DNA from 2 places in the Paraburkholderia sp. RL17-381-BIF-C genome. Region 1 is predicted to be linked to the other one. Evidence: predicted binding sites of a transcription regulator. Region 1 holds the regulator's gene; the other holds the start of a gene.
What was found. Region 1 encodes HrcA, which represses chaperone genes, less so after heat shock. Its sites were predicted from a motif close to TTAGCACTCNNNNNNNNNGAGTGCTAA; they were not measured.
Positions count from the first base shown of each region.

Region 2: groES (co-chaperone GroES) is a predicted target of HrcA. The motif match lies at 4,986-5,012, and genes of this name have one in related genera.

Region 1 covers NZ_JARESX010000059.1:8,287-20,164, forward strand. The annotation lists gene pabB (aminodeoxychorismate synthase component I) at 1-1,376, opposite strand, end outside; gene dnaJ (molecular chaperone DnaJ) at 1,402-2,544, opposite strand; gene dnaK (molecular chaperone DnaK) at 2,816-4,777, opposite strand; gene P0D70_RS27590 (thioredoxin family protein) at 4,931-5,377, opposite strand; gene grpE (nucleotide exchange factor GrpE) at 5,423-6,007, opposite strand; gene P0D70_RS27600 (hypothetical protein) at 6,396-6,557, shown strand; gene P0D70_RS27605 (RNA-binding S4 domain-containing protein) at 6,529-6,936, opposite strand; gene hemH (ferrochelatase) at 6,945-8,015, opposite strand; gene hrcA (heat-inducible transcriptional repressor HrcA) at 8,195-9,214, opposite strand; gene P0D70_RS27620 (NAD kinase) at 9,548-10,450, shown strand; gene recN (DNA repair protein RecN) at 10,523-11,878, shown strand, end outside.
Region 2 covers NZ_JARESX010000034.1:6,333-18,210, reverse strand. The annotation lists gene P0D70_RS21075 (carbohydrate porin) at 1-980, opposite strand, end outside; gene P0D70_RS21070 (hypothetical protein) at 2,308-2,448, shown strand; gene P0D70_RS21065 (NRAMP family divalent metal transporter) at 2,566-4,224, shown strand; gene P0D70_RS21060 (DUF4148 domain-containing protein) at 4,338-4,646, opposite strand; gene groES (co-chaperone GroES) at 5,085-5,375, shown strand; gene groL (chaperonin GroEL) at 5,430-7,070, shown strand; gene P0D70_RS21045 (hydroxymethylpyrimidine/phosphomethylpyrimidine kinase) at 7,244-8,104, opposite strand; gene P0D70_RS21040 (rubredoxin) at 8,395-8,565, shown strand; gene P0D70_RS21035 (FimL-related protein) at 8,835-10,247, shown strand; gene P0D70_RS21030 (YqgE/AlgH family protein) at 10,500-11,078, shown strand; gene ruvX (Holliday junction resolvase RuvX) at 11,075-11,515, shown strand; gene pyrR (bifunctional pyr operon transcriptional regulator/uracil phosphoribosyltransferase PyrR) at 11,502-11,878, shown strand, end outside.

The sequences.
Region 1 (11,878 bases):
AAGCCGAGTACCGCCGCGCTCGACGAGAGTCGCGCAAGATGGCGCGACCAATGCCGCACGCCCTCTTCGCGCGTCGCATACATTGTTTCGAAGAGTTCGAAACCCGGCTCGGCATGGGTCAGAAAGCGGGCCTTCAATTGACACTCCGCGTATTCGTCGGCGGCGACGCTGTCGAGCACGATCCCCGCGCCGATGCCCATCTTGCCTTCCAGTTGCCCCGTTTGCGCCGACCGGCTCAGCGTCAACGTGCGGATCGCGACGGACAGGCAGAAGTCACCGCAGGCGGTTTCGTTCGCAGCCGGTGTGGATGTGCCGGCACTCGTGGTGTGCGCGGCCGCCGAGGGCGCATCCAGCCAGCCGATGGCGCCGGTATAGAGCCCGCGCGGCGTGCTCTCGAGTTCATCGATCAATTGCATCGTGCGATGCTTCGGCGCGCCCGTGATCGAGCCACAGGGAAACAGCGCGCGCAGTATCCCGGCGAACGACGTGCCGGGCCGCAACGCCGCATGCACAGTGGACGTCATCTGCCAGACCGTCCCATACGGCTCAACCGAAAAGAGCGCCGGCACCTTGACCGAGCCCGTCTGCGCCACCCTCGACAGATCGTTGCGCAACAGGTCGACGATCATCACGTTTTCGGCACGGTTTTTAGGATCGTTGCCCAGGAATTCGGCAGCGCGCCGGTCCGCCGCCGGGTCGTCGGATCGTGGCGCGGTGCCTTTCATCGGCCGCGCATGCAACGTCTCGCCCTGCTTTTCGACGAAGAGTTCCGGCGAACACGACAACACCCAATCGCCGTCCGGCAACGCGATCAGCGCACCGTAGCGAACCGGCTGGCGCGCTCTCAGCCGCCGATACAAAGCGACGGGCGAGCCGAACACGTCGAAGCCGAGCCGGTACGTGTAGTTGACCTGATAGGAATCGCCCGCGCGCAGGGCTGCGTGGACCCCGTCGATCGCCGCGTTGAACTGCCGCGGATCGACGCTCGCGCGCACGTTGGCCGTGCCCGCCACCGATGGCTCGGCCGCGCCCTGGTCGCGTGCCATGAGCCACGCGTCGACCTCTTCACGCGAACGCTTCTCGCAACGTTCGAACAATAAAAAACGCAGCGTGGCATCGCCACGCTGCGTTTTCAGAGACCAATGCGCCTCGGCGCCGAGGAGATCCCGGCCGAACTCGTAGTCGGCGAGCACGACGGCATGCAAACCACGCAGGGTTTCCGCAGCCACGCGCTCGCACACGGCTTCGAGTTGCGCGGCATCCGCACACACCCATTCCTGCACAAAGCCCGTGTACAGACGACTCGAAGGGCGCGCCGGCAACGCGTCGCAATCGTCGAGCAATGCGAAAACCGCGCCGTGCTCATCTGCCGTCATGCTTACCGCCAAAATCAAACTGTCATTAATCGAAGAAGCTCTTCACCCGGTCGAACCAGCTCTTGCTTTGCGGGCTATGCCGCGAACCGCCCTCGACCAGCGCCTTTTCGAACTGCTTGAGCAAATCGCGCTGCGGCTCGGTCAGCTTGACCGGCGTTTCGACTTGCACGTGCACGTACAGATCGCCGGCAATGCTCGAACGCAGCCCCTTGATGCCCTTGCCACGCAGACGGAACGTCTTGCCCGATTGCGTGCCTTCCGGCACCGTGAAGCTGGCGCGGCCCGCAAGGGTCGGCACTTCGATCTCGCCGCCGAGCGCCGCAGTGGTGAACGGAATCGGCATCTGGCAATGCAGATCGTCGCCGTCGCGCTCGAACACCGAGTGCTGCTTGATATGAATTTCGACGTACAGATCGCCCGACGGGCCACCGTTGATGCCCGGCTCGCCATTGCCGGCGGAACGGATACGCATGCCGTCGTCGATACCTGCCGGGATCTTCACTTCCAGCGTCTTGGTTTCCTTCACCTTACCCGCGCCGTGGCAGTGGCCGCACGGGTCGGGAATGTAGGTGCCGGTGCCGTGGCACTTCGGGCAGGTTTGCTGAATACTGAAGAAGCCCTGCGACATCCGCACCGAACCCGAACCACTACAGGTCGGGCAGGTTTCCGGCTTGGTGCCGGGCTTGGCACCCGAACCGTGACAGATTTCGCACGAGACCCAGCTCGGCACGCGGATCTGCGTGTCGTAGCCGTGTGCGGCCTGTTCGAGCGTGATTTCCATGCTGTAGCGCAGATCGGCGCCGCGGTACACCTGCGGGCCCGCGCGGCCGCCGCCGCCACGCGCGGCGCCACCGGCTGCCTGGCCGAAGATGTCGCCGAAAATATCGCCGAATGCGTCGGCAAAACCGCCAAAGCCTTGCGCTCCGGCACCGCCCATGTTCGGATCGACGCCCGCGTGGCCGTACTGGTCGTACGCGGCACGCTTTTGCGAGTCCGACAGCATTTCATAGGCTTCCTTCACCTCTTTGAAATGCCCTTCCGCATCCTTGTTGCCCGGATTGCGGTCGGGGTGGTGCTTCATCGCGAGCTTGCGATAAGCCTTCTTGATTTCGTCGTCGCTCGCGTTCTTTGCGACGCCCAGAACCTCGTAGTAATCCCGTTTCGCCATATCGGTTCAACGCCACTCGCGCAATGCGACGCGGTGGCTCCTCTTGAATGCTGGAGTCTAACGACTCGTCCGGCCGCTGTTTCATGCCCTTTCAACATGGCCTGAAAACAACGCCCTCCATAAAACAAATGTGCCCGGAGAGCCCCAAAAGGCTCGCCAGGCGCGATAACCGCTTTCGCACGTTCATGTCGCCCGGTTGGACGCAATCCCTTGTGCAGCCGGGCCGCACACATTGCTGTGTGCGGCTTTACGGTCGAAATGCGACCTGGCTTTAGTCTTTCTTGACTTCCTTGAACTCGGCGTCGACCACGTCGTCCTGCTGCTGGCTCGCTCCACCCGCCGATGCACCTGCGCCGCCCGCACCCGCCGCGCCTGCTGCCGCGGCTTCCGCGCCTTGCGCAGCCTGCATGTCGGCGTACATCTTCTCGCCCATTTTCTGCGAGGCGGTGGCCACCACTTCGATCTTGGCTTCGATCGCGGCCTTGTCGCTCGAACCGCTCTTCAGCGTTTCTTCGAGGTCCTTGAGCGCGGCTTCGATCTTTTCCTTCTCGGAAGCTTCGAGCTTGTCGCCGTATTCGGTGAGCGCCTTCTTCGTGCTGTGGACCAGCGCGTCGCCCTGGTTGCGGGCGTCGGCCAGCTCACGCAGCTTGTGATCTTCTTCCGCGTTCGCTTCGGCGTCCTTCACCATCTTCTCGATTTCGGCTTCGGACAGACCCGAGTTCGCCTTGATCGTGATGCGGTTTTCCTTGCCGGTCGCCTTGTCTTTCGCGCCGACGTGCAGAATGCCGTTCGCGTCGATGTCGAAGCTCACTTCGATCTGCGGCGTGCCGCGCGGTGCCGGCGGAATGCCTTCGAGGTTGAACTCGCCCAGCAGCTTGTTGCCAGCTGCCATTTCGCGTTCGCCCTGATACACCTTGATCGTCACGGCGCCCTGATTGTCATCAGCCGTCGAGTAGACCTGTGCGTGCTTGGTCGGGATCGTGGTGTTCTTGTTGATCATCTTCGTCATCACGCCGCCGAGCGTTTCGATGCCGAGCGACAGCGGGGTCACGTCGAGCAGCAGAACGTCCTTGCGGTCGCCCGACAGAACCTGGCCTTGAATCGCGGCGCCAACGGCCACGGCTTCGTCCGGGTTCACGTCACGGCGCGGGTCCTTGCCGAAGAATTCCTTAACCTTTTCCTGCACCTTCGGCATACGGGTCATACCGCCGACCAGAATCACGTCGTCGATTTCGCCGACCTTCACGCCTGCGTCCTTGATTGCCACGCGGCACGGTTCAATGGTGCGTTCGATCAGCTCTTCAACCAGCGCTTCCAGCTTCGCACGCGTAATTTTCAGGTTCAAATGCTTCGGACCCGACGCGTCGGCTGTGATGTACGGCAGGTTGATTTCGGTTTGCTGGCTCGACGACAGCTCGATCTTGGCCTTTTCAGCCGATTCCTTCAGGCGCTGCAGCGCGAGCACGTCTTTCGACAGATCGACGCCCTGTTCCTTCTTGAACTCGCCGATGATGTAGTCGATGATGCGTTGGTCGAAGTCTTCACCGCCCAGGAACGTATCGCCGTTCGTGGACAGCACTTCGAACTGCATTTCACCGTCAACGTCGGCGATTTCGATGATCGACACGTCGAACGTACCGCCGCCCAGGTCATACACCGCGATCTTGCGGTCGCCCTTTTCGGCCTTGTCCAGACCGAATGCCAGAGCGGCTGCGGTCGGTTCGTTGATGATCCGCTTCACTTCCAGACCGGCGATGCGGCCTGCGTCTTTGGTGGCCTGACGCTGGCTGTCGTTGAAGTACGCAGGAACCGTGATCACGGCTTCCGTGACCGGCTCGCCGAGGTAGTCTTCAGCGGTCTTCTTCATCTTGCGCAGCACTTCCGCCGAAATTTGCGGCGGAGCGAGCTTCTGATCGCGCACTTCGACCCATGCGTCGCCGTTGTCGGCTTTCATGATCTTGTACGGCATCAGGCCGATGTCTTTCTGCACTTCTTTTTCTTCGAAGCGGCGGCCGATCAGGCGCTTGACCGCGTACAGCGTGTTCTTCGGGTTCGTGACCGACTGACGCTTCGCAGGCGCGCCGACGAGAATCTCGCCGTCTTCCATGTAAGCGATGATCGACGGCGTGGTGCGCGCGCCTTCCGAATTCTCGATCACCTTGACCGAATTGCCTTCCATGATCGCCACGCACGAGTTGGTCGTGCCGAGGTCGATGCCGATGATTTTGCCCATTTTTACTAATCTCCTGACTTTGATCGCTGCGGGAAGCGCCTTGTTTGCCCTGCTGGCGGTAAGGCGATCCGCTCTCAATTCCTACCTGCACTCAACATAAGTGCGTCCGCATCGTTTTCAAGACCTCTTTTACGATGCGGTCTTTAATTTTTTTCAATCGGGCGAACTTTCGCCCGAAATTGTTCCATCGGCTTGCGGGCCGGCGGTTTTTGCAGCATCAGCCACCCGGATTTTTTCCCGTGCGGCCGCAACCGCGGCCTGGAACTGCCCGAGGCCATGCCAGCCGGTTGCCCGGCCGAGCCGCTTGCCGCGGTAAAAAAAGAACCATGTGGGCACGCCGTGCAGCGTGAAGCGCCGCCCCAGTTCGCGATGCTCGTAAACGTTGCTGTGAAACCATTTGAGACCGAGAGCGCGAATCGCGTCCGGCTGCGCCAGCATGGCCTTCTTGGCAATCTCGCAGTTAAAGCAGTCGAGACCCCAGAAAAACACCACGGCCAGTTCATCGCCCGCTCCGGCGAGCCCGGCGTCGAATGACTCCGCGCTGAGCGCCTGCATCTCGAAGGCCGCGAACGCGGTGGCGTCGACGGGAATATTGGCCATGGCGACGCCTGCCAGACTAAACGGCTTCTGAACGCCTCGTCGCGCTTACTTCGGGGCCGCGACGGTCACGAGTGCCGGTCGCAGCACGCGATCGGCGATTACGAAGCCCTTTTGCAGCACGGCCACCACGGTGTTCGGCTCCTGGTCGGCCGGAACCATGGAAATGGCCTGATGGCGATGCGGGTCGAACTTCTCGCCAACCGGATTCAGGGCGACGACGCGACCCTTTTCCAGCGCGCCAGTGAGCTGGCGCAGCGTGAGTTCGACGCCTTCGCGCACTTTCGGCAGATCGTCGGTGGAGTGCGCGACAGCTGCTTCGAGGCTGTCGATCACCGGCAGCAGATGCTCGGCAAAAGTCTCGATCGCAAACTTGTGCGCCTTGGCGACGTCTTCCTGAGCGCGGCGGCGCACGTTTTCGGTCTCAGCCTTGGCCCGCAGGAAGCTTTCCTGCAACTCGGCGATCTTTGCCTGAGCCTCGGCCAGTGCCGCTTGCTCGGCGCTTGCCGGCGAGTCGGTCGCCGCGTTCGCAGCGGCTTCCTGCTGAGGTGCCGCGGCCTCGGCGGCCTGGCGCGCGGTTTCGTCGGCGGGCTTGGAATTCTGGCTCGTCGGGTTCTCTTGCGTGTTTTCCATGTCGCTGAAAGTCGTTAAAAAGTGAAAGCGAGGTAAAAGCCGAGGGCGGCGGCAGCGCATTAAGCCTGGTGCGGTTTGTGCGTTGCAAAATCGCGACAGACAACTTCGCGAGTCACCGCAAATCAACACGGCAGATGAGGCCGGAAAGAACCATTTCAAGCGGTTCTCCCGGATCTTTTCGCACCACGGCCGGGCAGCGGAAATGCCTGGTTACAACCATTAATGCGACGCAATCAGATTGAGATTGAGTGCGGGCGGCAAGTGGCCTATGCTCCAACAAAGCATCGGAAAAGACGCGTTAACCCTAATCTGACGTAATCCTTTCCGATATCTTGCAATTTCACCCGATTCGCCCGTCTTTATCCTGAACCTTCCCGAGGGGAGTACCGTGAAACTGACCTTTGCAATCTCGGTGGTCGCATTGGTTCTGATTGCGGGCACCACGACCATCTGCATGTCCGGGGCTGTCAACGATCACACTACCGAATATGGTGGCGTGCACGCGACCATGGAACAACTGTTCAATCCCCACCTGAAAGTTTGTCGATAGTGCGCCGGTCGCGCTTGGTCGGTCGGCCGTGTAATGCGGCCGCCGGCTCGCGATACGTCTTGCGCCGCTCCTGTTCGACCTGCCGCTTCAACTTACTCTCTTCGGTTTCCGCATAAAGCGTTTGCGCGACACTCGCCGGGCCGCGCACGTCGCACACGCCCAGCACCTCCACTTGCCACACGATCCGTTCGATCTCGATCTCGACCAGGTCACCGACCCGCACGTCTTTGGCCGGCTTGACGCTGGCGCCGTCAATGCGCACATGTCCTTTTTCGACGGCCGCCGCCGCGAGCGAACGCGTCTTGAAGAAGCGCGCCGCCCACAGCCATTTGTCGATGCGCAACTTGGCGCCGGCTTCGGTTGAAATCCTGTAATTCATGAGCCTGCTCAAGCTCCTGTCGTGTGCGGCACCGGTAGCGCCTGCACCGGCCAGCCCTGCAAATTCTGCGCAACGATTTCGCCCAACGCGGCAATCCACGCCTGCGAGGCGTTCAGGCAGGGAATCCGATGGAAATCCTGGCCGCCCGCGTGCAGGAATTCGTCGCGCACCTCCATGCCGATTTCCTCGATGGTTTCAAGGCAGTCGGCCGTAAAGCCCGGACAGAACAGATCAGCACGCCGCACGCCCGCCGAGCCCAGCTCCTTGAGCGTGGGTGCGGTGTACGGCTGCAGCCACTCGGCCTTGCCGAAGCGCGACTGGAACGTGATGCGGCATTCCACCGGCGTCAGTTCGAGTGCCTGCATCAGCAGCGCGCCGGTTTGCTGGCATTGCTCGTGGTATGGGTCGCCGAGATCCAGCGTGCGCTTGGGCACGCCGTGAAAGCTCAGCACCAGCTTGTCACCAGAGGCGAAATCCGGCCGGCCGTGCTGATGCCAATAGTGATGTACCTGCGCGGCGAGCGCCGCAATGTAGGCCGGATGATCGGCGTACTGGCGCACCGTGCGGATTTCCGGCTGATTGCGCATGCGCTTGAGCGCCGAAAAGGCGTCGTCGAACGCGGTGGCCGTGGTGGACGACGAATACTGCGGATACATGGGCATCAGCAGCACGCGTTCGGCGCCCGCCAGCTTGAGCTGGTTCAGCATGGCCGGAATGCCCGGCGTGCCGTAACGCATCGCGTAGTCGACGAGCACCGTGTAGTCGTTCAGTTGCAGCAGATGACGCAAGGCTTCCGTCTGCTTCTCGGTGTACACGCGCAGCGGCGAGCCTTCGGGCATCCACACTGTGGCGTATTTCTTGGCGGAGGCGCGGCCGCGGAACGGCAAAATCAACAGGCGCAAGATGATCTGCCAGAGCAGCGCCGGAATTTCGACCACCCGCGGATCGGAAAGAAACTGCGCGAGATAGCGGCGAACCGCACGCGGCGTCGGCGCGTCGGGCGTGCCGAGATTGATCAGGAGCACGGCGACGCGGTGTGATGTGGCGTTCTGTGAAGGCCGCTCGAGGTCGAAGCGCATAGGCAGCAGAAGTAACCGGTTAGGCGGAGTGGCGGTTCAAGTGGGAACCATTATAGCGGCGAGCTTCATGCACCGGTCCGCCGGACACCCCTGGCCATTCGGCCAATTGGCAAGCCGCGCGCCGTGACGCATTATTTGCGGCAGGAACCGGCGCGGCGAGGAGTCGAAAAGAAAGCTATTTACTGTTGGCTGAGCGTGAGGGAAAGCAGGCGCGCGGTAATGTCCACAATCGGAATCACGCGGTTGTAGGCCATGCGGGTCGGTCCGATCACGCCCAAGGTGCCGACAATCTTGCCGTTCACCTCGTAAGGCGCGGTGACCACGCTCATTTCCTCGATCGGCACGAGATTCGACTCGCCGCCAATGAAAATCTGCACGCCCGCCGCGTGACTCGACACGTCGAGCAATTGAAGGAGACTGGTCTTTTGGTCGAACACATCGAACAGCTTGCGCAAGCGCGCCATATCCGACGAGAGGTCGGCCACTTCGAGCAGGTTACGCTCGCCGGAAATCAGCACGGTCTCGCCCGTGTCGGCTTCGTCGGTGCTGGCCGTGACGGCGGCGTGCATCAGCGTGGTCATGTCGCCGCGCAGTTCGTCGATTTCTTCGCGCAGGCGGCGGCGCACGTCGTCGAACGAGAGGCCCGCGAAGTGCGCGTTGATGTAGTTGGAGGCTTCGACCAGTTGCGACGGCGAGAAATCGCGCTGGGTCGCCATGATGCGGTTCTGCACATCGCCTTCCGGCGTGACGATGATCAGCAGAATGCGTTTGTCGGACAAACGCATGAACTCGATCTGCTTGAACACGTGGCTGCGCCGCGGCGTGAGCACCACGCCGGCGAACTGCGACAGGTTGGACAGCACACTCGCCGCGGCAGCAACGACTTTCTGCGGCTCGCCTGCCTTCAGCGTGGTCTTGACGGTACGCATCACGGCTTCTTCGTCCGCGGCGGACTCCACCGTCAACATGGTGTCCACGAACAGGCGGTAGCCGCGCGGCGTGGGAATGCGGCCCGCGGAAGTGTGCGGGCTGATCACGAGCCCCAGGTCCTCGAGGTCGGACATGACGTTGCGGATGGTGGCGGGGCTCAGTTCGAGGCCCGAATAGCGCGACAACGTGCGCGAGCCGACCGGCTGACCTTCGGCGATGTAGCGCTCGATCAGCGTTTTGAGGAGGGTTTGTGCGCGAGGATCTAGCATGACGGAAAATTTTAGCTCAATGGCACGACTACCGCGAGCGCTAGGGGCGCCCATCCCTGACGAACGCGCCACCGCTTGCCGCTGCGGCACGTTGCCTTCGGTCCGGCACATCATTGGCCGGCGTTCAGTCCGGCGCGTTGCGGAGCACCTTGCGGGCCGCCTTCCGGGCGGCCCGGCTGGCGGCACCCCGCCGCACTTTAGCCGGCGCGCATGTCATCAAGGCTTCACCATTCTAACGATAATCGCGAGAGGCGCTGGCGGCCCGCGCGCGCCGGCCCGTCACCGGGTCTGTCTACGGTTCTTTTCAGGCCCTACCTATGGTGTAATGCCGGCATGCAAGTGACCAGCCAGTTCAAGACCGTCGCGCTCGTCGGGCGCAACAATACGCCGGGTATCGCCGAGCCGTTGACCGCGCTCGCCTTGTGCATCGCGAAGCGCGGCTTCGAGGTCGTGTTCGAAGCCGACACCGCTGCCGAGATCGGCGTCACCGACTACCCGGCGCTGCGTCCCGCCGAGATCGGCGCGCGCGCCGACGTGGCCGTGGTGCTGGGCGGCGACGGCACGATGCTCGGTATCGGCCGACAGCTCGCGCCGTATCGCACGCCCTTGATCGGCATCAACCATGGGCGGCTCGGCTTCATTACCGACATTCCGATCTCCGACATGCGCGAGATCGTGCCGCAAATGCTGTCCGGCAATTTCGAGCGCGAAGAACGGGTGCTGCTCGAAGCGCGCATCATGCGCGACGGCAACCCGATCTATCACGCACTGGCCTTCAACGACGTAGTGGTCAACCGCAGCGGCTTCTCGGGCATGGCGGAACTGCATGTCTCGGTGGACGGCCGCTTCATGTACAACCAGCGCTCGGACGGCCTGATCGTGGCCACGCCCACCGGCTCGACCGCTTACGCGCTGTCGTCGCAAGGGCCGATTCTGCATCCGCAGTTGCAGGGCATCGTGCTGGTGCCGATCGCGCCGCACGCGCTGTCGAACCGTCCGATCGTGCTGCCGGACGATTCCAAGGTGAGCATCCAGATCGTCTCGGGCCGCGAAGTGAACGTCAATTTCGACATGCAGTCGTTCACCTCGCTCGAACTGAGCGACACGATCGAAGTGCGCCGCTCGCGTCATACGGTGCCGATGCTGCATCCGGTCGGCTACAGCTACTTCGCCACGCTGCGCAAGAAGCTGCACTGGAACGAATACCCGTCGCACGAAGAAGACCCCAAGCCCTGAGCGGCAAGGACACCCGGAACGCGAACGCCGCCGCTGCCGAACCCTGACTACCCAGCTCACCAGACGACCTCCATGCTTCGCCACCTCTCGATACGCGACTTCGTCATCGTCGCCGCGCTCGATCTCGAATTCGACAGCGGCTTCACTGTTTTCTCCGGCGAAACCGGCGCCGGCAAGTCGATCCTGATCGACGCGCTGGCGCTCGCGCTCGGCGCCCGTGCCGATGCGAACGTCGTGCGCACGGGCGAAAGCCGCGCGGACATCACCGCGGAGTTCGAAACGCATGCGCAGGTCGAGCACTGGCTCGACGAGCAGGCGCTCGGCACAATCGGCGCCGACGGCCATCACGGCAGCACCGTCATGCTGCGGCGCGTGGTGGATGCCAACGGCCGCTCGCGCGCCTTCATCAACGGCACGGCGGCGACGCTCGCGCAGTTGCGCGAGGTCGGCGAAATGCTGGTGGATATTCATGGCCAGCACGCGCACCAGTTGCTGATGCGCCCCGACGCGCAACGCGAACTGTTCGACACCCACGCCGGCCTGTCCGACACGGCGGCCATCGTCACGCGGGCATGGCGCACATGGCGCGAGAAGGTTCAGGCGGTCGAGCATGCGCAAACGCGTGACCGTGAACTGCAACTGGAACGCGAGCGCCTCGCCTGGCAGCTCACCGAACTGGACAAGCTCGCGCCGCAGCCGGGCGAGTGGGAAGAGGTCAACGCCGAGCATCGGCGGCTGTCGCATTCGGCCAATCTGATCGACGGCGTGCAAGGCGCACTCGGCGCGCTGTCCGAATCGGACGAGGCCATGATCACGCATCTGTCCTCGATCGTGTCGAAGGTGCGCGATCTGGCGGAGATCGATCCGGCCTTGAACGACGTGCTGGCCGCGCTGGAACCGGCCGAAATCCAGTTGCAGGAAGCGGCTTATTCGTTGAGCCATTACGCGCAAAAGCTCGAACTCGACCCGGACCGGCTCGCGCAGGTCGAAAAGCGTCTGGATGCATTGCATTCGGCCGCGCGAAAATTCCGCCTGCAGCCGGAAACGCTGCCCGAAGAACACGAGGCGCGTCGCGCGCAACTGGCCGCGCTCGACGCCGCCGCGGACCTCGACAGCCTGCACGCCGCCGAGGCCAAAGCCAAAGAAGCCTTCCTGACCGAGGCAAAGAAACTGTCGAAGGCGCGCGCCAAGGCCGGCAAGGCGCTGGGCGCGGCAGTCACCACCGGCATGCAGGAACTGTCGATGAAAGGCGGCAGCTTCGAAGTCGCGCTGGTGCCGCTGCCCGAAGGTGGCGCGCATGGGCTCGAACAGGTCGAGTTCCGGGTCGCCGGTCATGCGGGTGTGCCGCTGCGGCCGCTCGCGAAGGTCGCCTCGGGCGGCGAGCTGGCGCGTATCAGCCTCGCGTTAGCGGTAATCGCGAGCGCCGCC
Region 2 (11,878 bases), on a different contig from region 1:
TGGTCGGCGAATTGTCCGGTGTTGTACCAGAAGCCCAGCTTGTAGGTGCCGGGGAGGCCGGCAGATTTCCGGTCAGAAGGGTCAGACGGTGCCGGGTTGAGCGCGTACTGCACTTCACCAATGAACAGCGCGCCGTTGTGCAGGTTGAAGTTCGTGCCGTGACTGTTCTGTTTCTGCGGGTCGCCGACATCACTGCCCGCGGGATTACCGTCGAACACGCCGGCCAACACTGTCCACGAGTCGGACGGTTTGGCGCGTACCCGCAAACCCAGTGACGAAAGCGGGTAAGCCGGGCCACCCGCCGGCATGTCGACCGAGGGGAGCACGGGCCATCCGAATGTCGCGTTCATGAACGGCGTCGCGAACTGGCTCACCATGAATTCCTGGTCGAGACTTTGCTGACCGACTTTGACATCCACCTTGCCGCCGGATAGCGATTGCTGATACCAGAGTTCCCACAGGCGGGTCGTCGCATCGGCTTCGATGCCGCTCGCACTCTGCAGCGTCAGCAAATTGCGCTGGGTGAGGTTGGTGCCATGAATCTGCAGTGCCGAAACGTTGAACGTCCCACCCGGCAGCCCGAACGCCCTTTGCGTATCCACCACGACAGCAAGTTGCGTCAGCCCGTCGTAGGCGCCACCGCGTTTGACGCCTCCGGAGAGGTTATTCAAGTACTCGCTGGTTTCTTGCAGACTTAAGGTCACACCGTGGTCGCCGAGCCAGGGCCGCAAGCCACCCATGTCACCGAAAAGTGCCGCACGGTCCCAGAAACCGGTAGGCGCCGGCGGGGTTTGTTCCGCCTGAGTCGCGTCCGTTGCGAGCGGCGAAGACGACGGCGCGGACTCGGCCGGCGTCGTGGCAGGCGAGGCTTCGCCGCTCGCCTGGGCCAGCGCGGGCTGCACAATGCCCAGAGAGAGCAGGCAGGTCAAGCTGAGGGGCGCGCCGCACATCAGCAATGTGGTCTTGAGGGTTTTCTTCATAACAGGTGGAGTCGAGATTGTCAGGCGGATCAGTCCGCTTATTTGATCGATATGACGCACGATGTGAGACAGGGCCGTGACCGGGCCTGGTTCAGGAGAACCACCAGCTCAGCCGTAACGAGCGCCCCAGTTCATTGCCGACAGAGGAAGTGCATAGCATCGCGACCAACGCAAAAGCAGCGACCGTGACGGCGACAATCGCGTACCCGATAGGCGTTAGGGAGTTGCCTGTGTAGGTGCCCCAAGTGCGGAACGCACGGCTATTTTTTCGGCCCGGCATGCCGCTGCCGAAAAACGTAACGAATGATTTGATGAACATAAGCGCACCCCCGTCCTGCCCGGCCAAGCCGGGCGACGTGTGACGACGTGACTGCGTCTCGCAAGCGGACTTGCGATAAGCGGCCAAACAAAGGGAGCGTGCTACTGACAGACCGGCGCAAAGCCAGTCAGTAAATGAAGCGCGCTAACCCGACAAAAGCGAGTTAGCGGCGAAGGAGTGATCCTGCGGCGGCTATCTCGCGGTGACTACGCCGGCCTGGGCCGGCAGCGTACTTTCACTACTAGAGCATGTGTCCACGGGGGACTCCTTTCGATGAGACGGGCGGATTGTATTCGGCACGCGTGGCAAACCGCAAGTAAAAAAACCGTAACGAAAAGCGCACTTCGAATCTGCCGCCAATACAGCGGGCAAACGGTTCTGCTTCACATCCGCAGAAGCAGGTATTTTCTTTCGTATGCCTGTCGTTCCTGTCATTCTGAAAGGCTGAGTGGTGCGGGGAAATTATATTGGTGGTGCTTAGCAAATCATGTTGACTTTGGATTAAGGCGCCGCCTAAAATTCGCGCATCTTCACAAACGGGGTTAATGCCTTGGACACCTGCAGTAGTCGACCTTCGAATAGTTTCGCTGCCTGACCGGCAGGACGTCCGCGCTCTCTTTTCCCAGCCGCCGTCTTGCCTTCAGGCAGACGGTGCGCGCCGTAGTATCCCTCTCCCGTGCACCTTGATTAGCGCCATGTGGACGCAGCGTTTGTGCGCGTCTATATGGCACCGCGCCGCGAGCGTTGGCTCGTGGCAGCGTTCGTTCGTGCCTGTTCGATTCAGGCGAGAACCAACGCGTGGATAAGCACGCGTGTCGCAAACACGCGTACCAGATCGCCGATAAGGAGCCGCCATGCCGGACAGTGACAGTTATCCCTTATGCCACTCACCTTTACCTTTGCCTGAGGAAAGCGAGTAGACGTTCGTCGATGCGCGCATAGTGCGCCCGACCTCCATGTCCGCTGGCTTTCCGAGAACCGCGTTGAGCCAACGCCTGGAGAAATATCATGAACTTCGGCCTCCTTCTGTCGAAACTGCCGCACGTTGAAGAGTCACGCGTCCACTACGACGCCATGCTGGCGCTGCATGCCAATGAATCGCACAGGTTCGCTGCATTCTGGCAACGCCTCAAAGCTCTCGTTTCGTAATCCACTGCGCTATTTCCGCCATACCCACGCGGCTCCGTCGTTCGACGGTGCACGCCCAGACGTATGGCCGAGGCGCGCAATTTCCTTTTGATAATCAGAATCGGGAAAGAAAACAAAATGGCCACTCCAGCTAACGTTTCACCGCCACGCAGCGCCGTGCTCGACTCTGCGCACATTGGCGACATCAAGGGTGCGTTGGGCACGATCGCCCACCACGACACTGCGCCACGCACCAACTGGTGGGCACGCTTGCGTACGCTGCTTGCCATTCTCGGCCCCGGCCTTATCGTGATGGTCGGCGATAACGACGCCGGCGCCTTTGGTACGTACACCCAGGCCGGGCAGAACTATGGGACCACCTTGCTGTGGACCATGCTGCTGCTGGTGCCAGTCCTCTTCGCCAACCAGGAGATGGTGCTGCGACTCGGCGCCGTCACTGGTGTCGGCCACGCGCGCCTCATCTTCGAACGATTCGGTAAATTCTGGGGCGCGTTCAGCGTTGTCGACCTCTTCATCCTGAACGCGCTCACTATCGTGACCGAGTTCATCGGCATCACCTTCGTGCTCGAATTCTTCGGCGTCTCCAAGGTTCTGGGCGTCTGCATTGCTGCGGCGCTGACCATGGCTGCTGTCAGCACAGGCAATTTCAGGCGCTTCGAACGCTTCGCCCTGGTGCTGTGCCTGCTGAGTCTGTTGCTGGTGCCCGTGCTGGTGTCGGTTCACCCGCCGGTTGCCCAGATAACGCGAGACTTCCTGATTCCCAACTGGCCTGCCCACTCGAAACTGAGCGACGTGATGCTGCTCGTCATCGGCATTGTCGGTACTACCGTCGCGCCGTGGCAGCTGTTTTTCCAGCAAAGCTACATAGTCGACAAACGCATCACGCCGCGTTTCATGAAGTACGAAAAAGCAGACCTGTGGATTGGCATTGTGTTCGTGCTGATCGGTGCGGTGGCGATGATTTCGTTCTGTGCCGCGCTGTTTGCCGGGAAGCCCGAGTTTGGCAATTTCACGGACGCGGGTGGCGTCATCGCCGGCCTGGACAAATACGTGGGGCGCACGGCGGCTGTCATCTTCGCCGTGGCGCTGCTCGATGCCTGCATCATCGGCGCGGCGGCGGTATCGCTATCGACCGCATATGCCATCGGCGACGTGTTCAAGATTCGCCACTCGCTTCACCGCAGCGTGACGGACGCGAAGGGCTTTTACCTGGTGTACTTCGGCATTGTCATGCTGGCTGCGGCGCTCGTTCTGATTCCCGGAAGCCCGCTCGGACTCCTGACTGAAGCCGTGCAAACGCTTGCTGGCGTGTTGCTCCCCAGTGCGACGGTGTTCCTGCTGCTTCTGTGTAACGACAAGGCCGTGCTGGGTCCGTGGGTCAATTCGAGGAAGCTGAACCTGTTCACGGGCGCCGTCATCTGGGTTCTGGTGATGCTGTCGATTATCCTCACCGCTTCGGTCATGTACCCAGATATCTCCGGCCAGACCATCCTTGAGGTGCTCGGTGGGGGCACGCTGCTTGCGATCGCGGGCTATGCCGGCACGACGGGGTTTCGCAAGCTTCGCCAGGATCCGGCGGATGGCGAAACTCACGGCGACGTGCCGGGCGATCCGAAGGAGGCGCGTGACACGTGGCGCATGCCACCGTTGAACGAGTTGCCGGCGCCGCGGCTGACGTTGTCCAGCCGCATCTGGATGGGTGTGCTGCGCGGCTATCTCATCGTCGCTGTGTGCCTGGTCATCGCTAAAGTCGTGCAGATGACCCTGCTGCGGTGAGCGAACCACTTCGCGTCGGCGAACAGCCGTTAAGCGTCCTGGAGGACAGACTTTTCGCTTCGCGAGGTTGGCCAAAGCACGTCGGGTGTACTAGAGCTCAAATGAACTGACCGTCAGGCGGGCGGCGCCTGCGGGCATTCCGCCTGGAACCAGCTGTCGACCTGGCGCTGTGCCGCTTGTAGATCCTCCGGGTAGTGCGGGTCGAACCACGGTGACGGGTCGTAGCCCGCTTTCCTGAGAGCAGCCAGTTCGCTGCGGTTTCGCTCCAGGGTCGGAGGGGCGTTGTTCTTGAGCGCGGCCAGGTCGCGGCATTGCGATGTGCTCAGATGCGCTTCGCTTTGCGGGCTGCTGCCCGCCGCGCAGCCAGCGAGCAACAAAGCCAGCGCGGAAAGCGTCAGCCACTTTTCCCGTAAGTTTTCCATGTTGCGTCTCCTTCCATTCAATCGTCACAATGCTGCGGCGTCGAACGGCTGAAGCGACTGCCGTGCCGGCGGGGAGCTTTGCGTACGACCTGGTTAGGGCTTTCCCTGGGGAAGCCGCCGTAACGCGCGGTCGAATGCAGTTAGTCAGGGCATTGCGTTGCACTGCTCACGCGATACGGGTGATAACGATTCGTTCCTAAGTCTCTGTTTTAGCGGAAAATCGCCGGTCGAGGCGCGGTCCGGATGTGCATTGGGAATGCACGCTCAGCGAACGGCGTTCAAAGTTAACTGAATCTCCGCTCCCTCCCTTCTTGAATTTGTCACCACCCGTCCATATAATTAGCACTCGCTGCACGAGAGTGCTAACAACATCGCCGGTTGGCTCAGCCAGCCGGGTTTTCTCAGCGTTCTTCAGTCTCAATCAAGAGAGGAGTATGTATGAACCTTCGTCCTTTGCATGATCGCGTGATCGTCAAACGTCTGGATCAAGAAACCAAGACTGCGTCGGGCATCGTGATCCCCGAAGCCGCAGCGGAAAAGCCGGATCAAGGCGAAATCCTGGCAGTCGGCCCGGGCAAGCGTGACGATAAGGGTGCCCAGATCGCACTCGACGTGAAGGTTGGTGACCGCGTCCTGTTCGGCAAGTACGCAGGCCAGACCGTCAAGGTCGACGGCAACGAACTGCTCGTGATGCGCGAAGAAGACATCATGGCCGTGGTGCAGAAGTAAGCGCAACCCGCTACTTTTCCCGGTCATATCCCAAAGAATTCAAGGAGTTAGAAGATGGCAGCTAAAGACGTCGTATTCGGTGATTCCGCCCGTGCCAAGATGGTTGAAGGCGTGAACATCCTCGCGAACGCTGTGAAGGTCACGCTGGGCCCGAAGGGTCGCAACGTTGTGCTGGAACGCAGCTTCGGCGGCCCGACGGTCACCAAGGACGGTGTGTCGGTCGCGAAAGAGATCGAACTGAAAGACAAGCTCCAGAACATGGGCGCGCAAATGGTCAAGGAAGTGGCTTCCAAGACCAGCGACAACGCAGGTGACGGCACCACGACCGCAACGGTCCTGGCTCAGTCGATCGTCCGCGAAGGCATGAAGTACGTTGCATCGGGCATGAACCCGATGGACCTGAAGCGCGGTATCGACAAGGCTGTGACGGCCGCAATCGAAGAGCTGCGCAAGATCAGCAAGCCGTGCACGACCAACAAGGAAATCGCACAAGTTGGCGCGATTTCGGCAAACAGCGACTCGTCGATCGGCGATCGTATCGCTGAAGCGATGGACAAGGTCGGCAAGGAAGGCGTGATCACCGTCGAAGACGGCAAGTCGCTGCAAGACGAGCTGGACGTTGTCGAAGGTATGCAATTCGACCGCGGCTACCTGTCGCCGTACTTCATCAACAACCCGGACAAGCAAGTCGCCGTGTTGGAGAACCCGTTCGTGCTGCTGCACGACAAGAAGGTGTCGAACATCCGTGATCTGCTGCCGGTCCTGGAACAAGTCGCTAAGGCTGGCCGTCCGCTGCTGATCATCGCAGAAGACGTCGAAGGCGAAGCACTGGCAACGCTGGTTGTGAACAACATCCGCGGCATCCTGAAGACTGTTGCTGTCAAGGCTCCGGGCTTCGGCGATCGTCGTAAGGCCATGCTGGAAGACATCGCGATCCTGACCGGCGGTCAAGTCATCGCTGAAGAAACCGGCCTGACGCTCGAAAAGGCAACGCTGGCTGAACTGGGCCAGGCGAAGCGTATCGAAGTGGGCAAGGAAAACACCACGATCATCGACGGCGCTGGCGAAGCTGCGAACATCGAAGCACGTGTGAAGCAAGTTCGCACGCAAATCGAAGAAGCAACGTCGGACTACGACCGTGAAAAGCTGCAAGAGCGCGTTGCCAAGCTGGCAGGCGGTGTTGCAGTGATCAAGGTCGGCGCTGCGACCGAAGTCGAAATGAAGGAAAAGAAGGCACGTGTCGAAGACGCACTGCACGCAACGCGCGCAGCTGTGGAAGAAGGCATCGTGGCAGGTGGCGGCGTCGCGCTGATCCGCGCACGTACGGCTATCGCTGGCCTGAAGGGCGCTAACGCCGATCAGGACGCAGGTATCAAGATCGTGCTGCGCGCGATGGAAGAGCCGCTGCGTCAGATCGTCACGAACGGTGGCGAAGAAGCCAGCGTCGTGGTGGCAGCAGTTGCTGCTGGCCAAGGCAACTACGGCTACAACGCAGCAACCGGCGAGTACGTCGACCTGGTCGACGCCGGTGTTGTCGACCCGACGAAGGTGACGCGCACGGCGCTGCAAAACGCAGCTTCGGTCGCAGGTCTCCTGCTGACGACCGACGCAGCTGTTTGCGAACTGCCGAAGGAAGATGCACCGATGGCTGGCGGCATGCCCGGCGGCATGGGCGGCATGGGCATGGACATGTAATTCCGGATCGGGCCTCGTTTCGAGGCCCGGTTGGGAACACATGGGGAAGCGCGCCGCGAGGGGTGCTTCCCAAAAGAAAAAACCCGCAGACAATGCGGGTTTTTTTATGGGCGCTCGCCGTAGACTTAGGCGCCCGGATTACTGAACGCGGCCGGCGAGCCGCGTGCTGGCGCTCAATGCCGCGCTTCGCCCGGCGCCGCGTCCTTGCCCGCCGCGGGCGGCGTATCGTCGTCGCTGCTGCGGGCCCAGAAGAAACGGTCCGGCATATACGCGCCCATGCCCGGCCGGAACGCGTTGCGCACGGCCTGGTACAAATACTCCTGCGCCTCGCGCACGGCTTCAGCAGGCTCCTGGCCGTTCGCCAGCAACGCGGCAATCGCCGAGCCCAACGTATCCGTCAGCCCCATGATCCGGTGGCTGCCACGGTCCCACATGTCCTGACGCAACTGGCCGTCTTCGCTGAAAAGCGTGTTGACGTGGCGGTGCGTGCCGGTCTCCGTCGACAGAATATATTCGCAGCCTTGCGACAGCAGATGCGAGATCGCGGCGTCGAGGCTTGGCGCCTCCGCGTCGCCGTCCGGCTGGGCGAGCGCGAGCAGCGTGGCCGCGTCGGCGACCAGCAAGGTGGTTTGCGGCGCCAGCAGATCGGCGATTGCTTCGCGCAGTTCGTCAGCGGAGAGGACGTGCTCGTCGTCGAGCGTGAAGTCGGGGGCGAGAATCAGCGGAATATCGTCGTAATCAGCGACGACTTCGGCAATCGCGCTCACCACTTCCGCGCGAGTGCAGGCCCCCACCTTGAACGCGGCGATTGGCATGTCTTCGAGCAGCATGCGGGCCTGGGTCGCGACCACTTCGGGGTCGAGCCCGGTAACTTCGTCGCAGCTCGCCGAGTCACGCACGGTGTAGCCCGTCAGCACGGAGACGCCGTGGCAGCCCATGCTGGCAAGGGTCATCAGGTCGGCTTGCAGGCCGGAGCCGCCGGTGGGATCGGAAAGGCCGAAGGTGAGGACGATCGGAGGCGTATCGCTGGGCATGAAGATTGACAAAAAAGAGCTGAATTTGGGCGCAGAGGGTGCGCAATCAGCTCAATTATGCGGCCTAAACCGCCGCCGGGGCGTTTTTTCGCATTCTGCGACGCATTGCGGCAAGCGGGCGGCGGCACGCGCGCGGCATCGCGCCGCAATCACCGTGGCGGCCGACGCAGACGGCATAGTCAAAGGCCGTCGCAGGCTACGATTGCGCGTTTCTGATTGCTAGGCATTGGGGCGGCAACACGGTACCATCATGGCTCCCGTTTCCACGGACTCTACGACGCGACACAAGAATGGAATATCAAAGCTGGATGTGCCTGATTTGCGGCTGGATTTACGACGAAGAAGCCGGTTTGCCGGACGAAGGCATTGCGCCGGGCACCCGCTGGGAAGACGTTCCCATTAACTGGACCTGTCCGGAGTGCGGTGCGCGCAAGGAAGACTTCGAGATGGTCCAGATCTGAAGTTCGGGGGCGGCCGGCATGTCGGCCTTGGGGGGCGCGCCGCGTGTCTGCGGCGCGGCGTTGGCAGGTGTTTCGCGGCCAGCGCGTCGCGCCGGATCGAACGCGCGAGGCGTGCTCTGAAGTGTGCCCCAATGCGTCGATACGGAACGTCCCTGGGCGCGCCGTGTCGCAACGTTAGTCTGTCATTGTCCTGTCGCCGGTTCGCGCGTTAGCCGATCAGTCGGCGCGCGGCGCGAAGCGACGGCCCGTCAGCTTCGTGTCGCCTGCCCATGACCCTTCGATCCGCTGCACCCGTTTCCTTCGACGCTTTGCCGAATCCGCGCGGCGGCGCCGTCCGTCCCGCCGAACTCGCCCTGGCCGAGGCGCTGCTGGCGTTCGAACAGCACAGCGAGAGCACTTCGGCGCTGCTGCGTGCATCACATGCATTGCGTGGAGCCGGCTGGCTCAGCGCGCAGCGCTTCGCCGACGCGCTGGTGCGGCTTTCTCCCCTCGCGGAGGGCGACCCGTCCGACGCGGCAAGCGCGCGGCCCGTCTTCGGCGCGGCTTTACGCGAGTTCCGCGGCGCGCTGGAGCGTCACAATCTGCGCGAGCTGTCCTGTTCGCCCGTTCTGTTCAACCATTACCGGTCACTCTGCACGCACCTGTCCGAGCACACGCCCGGCACTACCGTCGCGTTCGAAGATCTTGCGTTGACCGCGCGGCCGGTGCCGCCCGTCTCGCTTCACGCGCAGTCCGCTGACCAACTGGCGCATCTGCGGGCACGCTATGAGCGCGCGCTCTTGCCGGTGCTGCGCTCGCAGGCGAATACCGGCAGTGCGGCGGCGCTTGCCGTCACCAACGCGGCGCTCGACGAACTGGACGCCGTTTTCAGCGAACTGGCCGGCCCGGACCCCTACGATTTCTGGCGCCTCGCCAAGGCCTGCGCCAAGGCCTTGCGGGTCAGCGGCCGGGCCGCGGCGGAAACCGACGCGCGGCGTTTCTACGCGCGTTGCAATCTCGCGCTGGCCGATCATGCGCGCGGGATCCAGCTTGCGCCACGCTCTCTCGTGCGCGCCACGCTCGCGCTGCTGTGGCGCGATTACGCCTTGTTTGGCGCCGCGGCGGAAGACGCCGATCAGGTCGAGGTGCTGCACGACTATGGCTTGACGGTGGACTGGCACGTCGCGGGCACCCAGGCATCGGAAATGCTTTGGGAGGCGGGTGCAGTACAGGCGCAGGCGATCAGCGCGACCCGCAGCGCATTGACGCGCGAATTGGGCGTGCTGACCGTCAATGCGAACGCGTACGAAGATTTTCTGCAGACGGCGGACGCCTCGATCGCCGCGCTGACCGAGCATGCCCGTGCGGCCGACCAGCCGGAGAAGGCCGACCCCAGCGAAGCGCTGCAAGCCGGCGACGCCGCCTACCGTCTCGGCTCCGCCGCGTGCGCGCTGGGTCTCGGCCATGTCGCGCTGCTGGCCGACGCGCTGGGGCTCGCGTGGCGGCGTCGCGCGCATGCCGGTGTGTCGACGCCCGCGGTGCGCGCCCATGTGATCGTCGGCGCACCGGCGGCGAGCACGCTCGAGCAGGCCGCGGAGGCGCTGCGTGCCACGCTGCACAAAGTGGCGGCGGGTGTCGCACCGGCTGGCGGCAATGCCGCGCTGGCCGCGTTGACCCGTTCGATCGAACATGGCGGCGCATGAGCGGCCGCCGTCGCAGGTTCGGCGCGCTGGTCCGTTGGTAAGGCGCCCGCACCGGGCCGCCATGGCGCAACCCGGCGGCACGCAACAGCCGTGCCGCAAAACAGCGCGAAGCCGCACCGTGGCGAGCGCCCGCGTGCGTGATAGAGTGCAACTTGATTCGCCGTCGATGGCTCGCGGCACGCTCCATGGCACACATCGCGGTTCCACGCTCAAAGCCCGCCATCCTGCATCGTCTTTGCTAAAATCCGAACTATGTCCAAGAGTACCGATCGCATCAATCTGACCAACCAGTTCCTGATCGCCATGCCGAACATGGCGGATCCGACGTTTTCAGGAACGGTGGTCTACCTTTGCGATCACAGTGAGCGCGGCGCGCTCGGCCTCGTGATCAACCGGCCGACCGATATCGACCTGCAAGCGCTCTTCAGTCGCATCGATCTCAAGCTCGAGATCGAACCCCTTCTCCATGTACCCGTGTATTTCGGCGGCCCGGTGCAAACCGAGCGCGGCTTCGTGCTGCACGATCCGAAAGACGGCAATGCGTACACCTCGTCCATGTCGGTGCCGGGCGGTCTCGAGATGACCACGTCGAAAGACGTGCTCGAAGCCGTGGCGAGCGGCACGGGTCCCGAACGTTTCCTGCTCACGCTCGGCCATGCCGGCTGGGGGGCGGGGCAGCTCGAAGAAGAGATTTCGAAAAACGGCTGGCTGACGGTCGAAGCCGACCCGAAAATCGTCTTCGACGTGCCCGCCGAAGAGCGTCTCGAAGCCGCATTGGCGCTTCTGGGCATCAACCTGTCCATGCTCTCGGGCGAGGCGGGTCACGCATGAGCCTGCCGGCCGGACGTGAGGCGACGCTGCTTGCGTTCGACTACGGTGAAAAACGCATCGGCGTGGCGGTCGGCAATTCGCTGACGAAGAGCGCGCGGCCGCTCGTGATCGTGCAGAATCGCAGCCGCGAATACCGGTTCGAAGCGGTTGGCAAACTGATCGCCGAATGGAAGCCGGACGCCTTGATTGTCGGCTTGCCGATGCATCCGGACGGCACGCCGCACGAAATGACGCAACTCGCGAAGCGCTTCGGCAATCAGCTGAACGGCCGCTTCAATCTCCCGGTCACGTGGATCGACGAACGCTATTCGTCGGTCGAGGCGAAGGCGGAAATCCGCGCCGGCAACGGCCGCGCCGACATGCTCGACGCCGAAGCCGCGAGCATCATCCTCCAGCAATATCTAGACGGACTTTCCGACGATCATGAGTTCCATTGACGCCGAAGCGCTTTATCGCGCGTTGCTCGACCAGATTCGCGCGGTGTACGGCGACAAGCTCGGCGCCGCACAAGACGGCACTGAAGGCGCCGTGCTGGCCGGCATCTATAGCGGCGGCGCGTGGCTTGCGCAACGGCTCGCGAGCGACCTGAACCTGCCGAGCTTCGGCGTGGTGAACGTTGCGCTGCATCGCGACGATTACGCGAAGAAGGGCCTGCATTCGCAGGCAAGCCCGACCTCGCTGCCGTTTTCGGTCGACGGCCGCCATATCGTGCTGGTCGACGACGTGCTGTACACCGGCCGCACGATTCGCGCGGCGCTCAACGAGCTGTACGACTACGGCCGCCCGGCGTCGGTCGAACT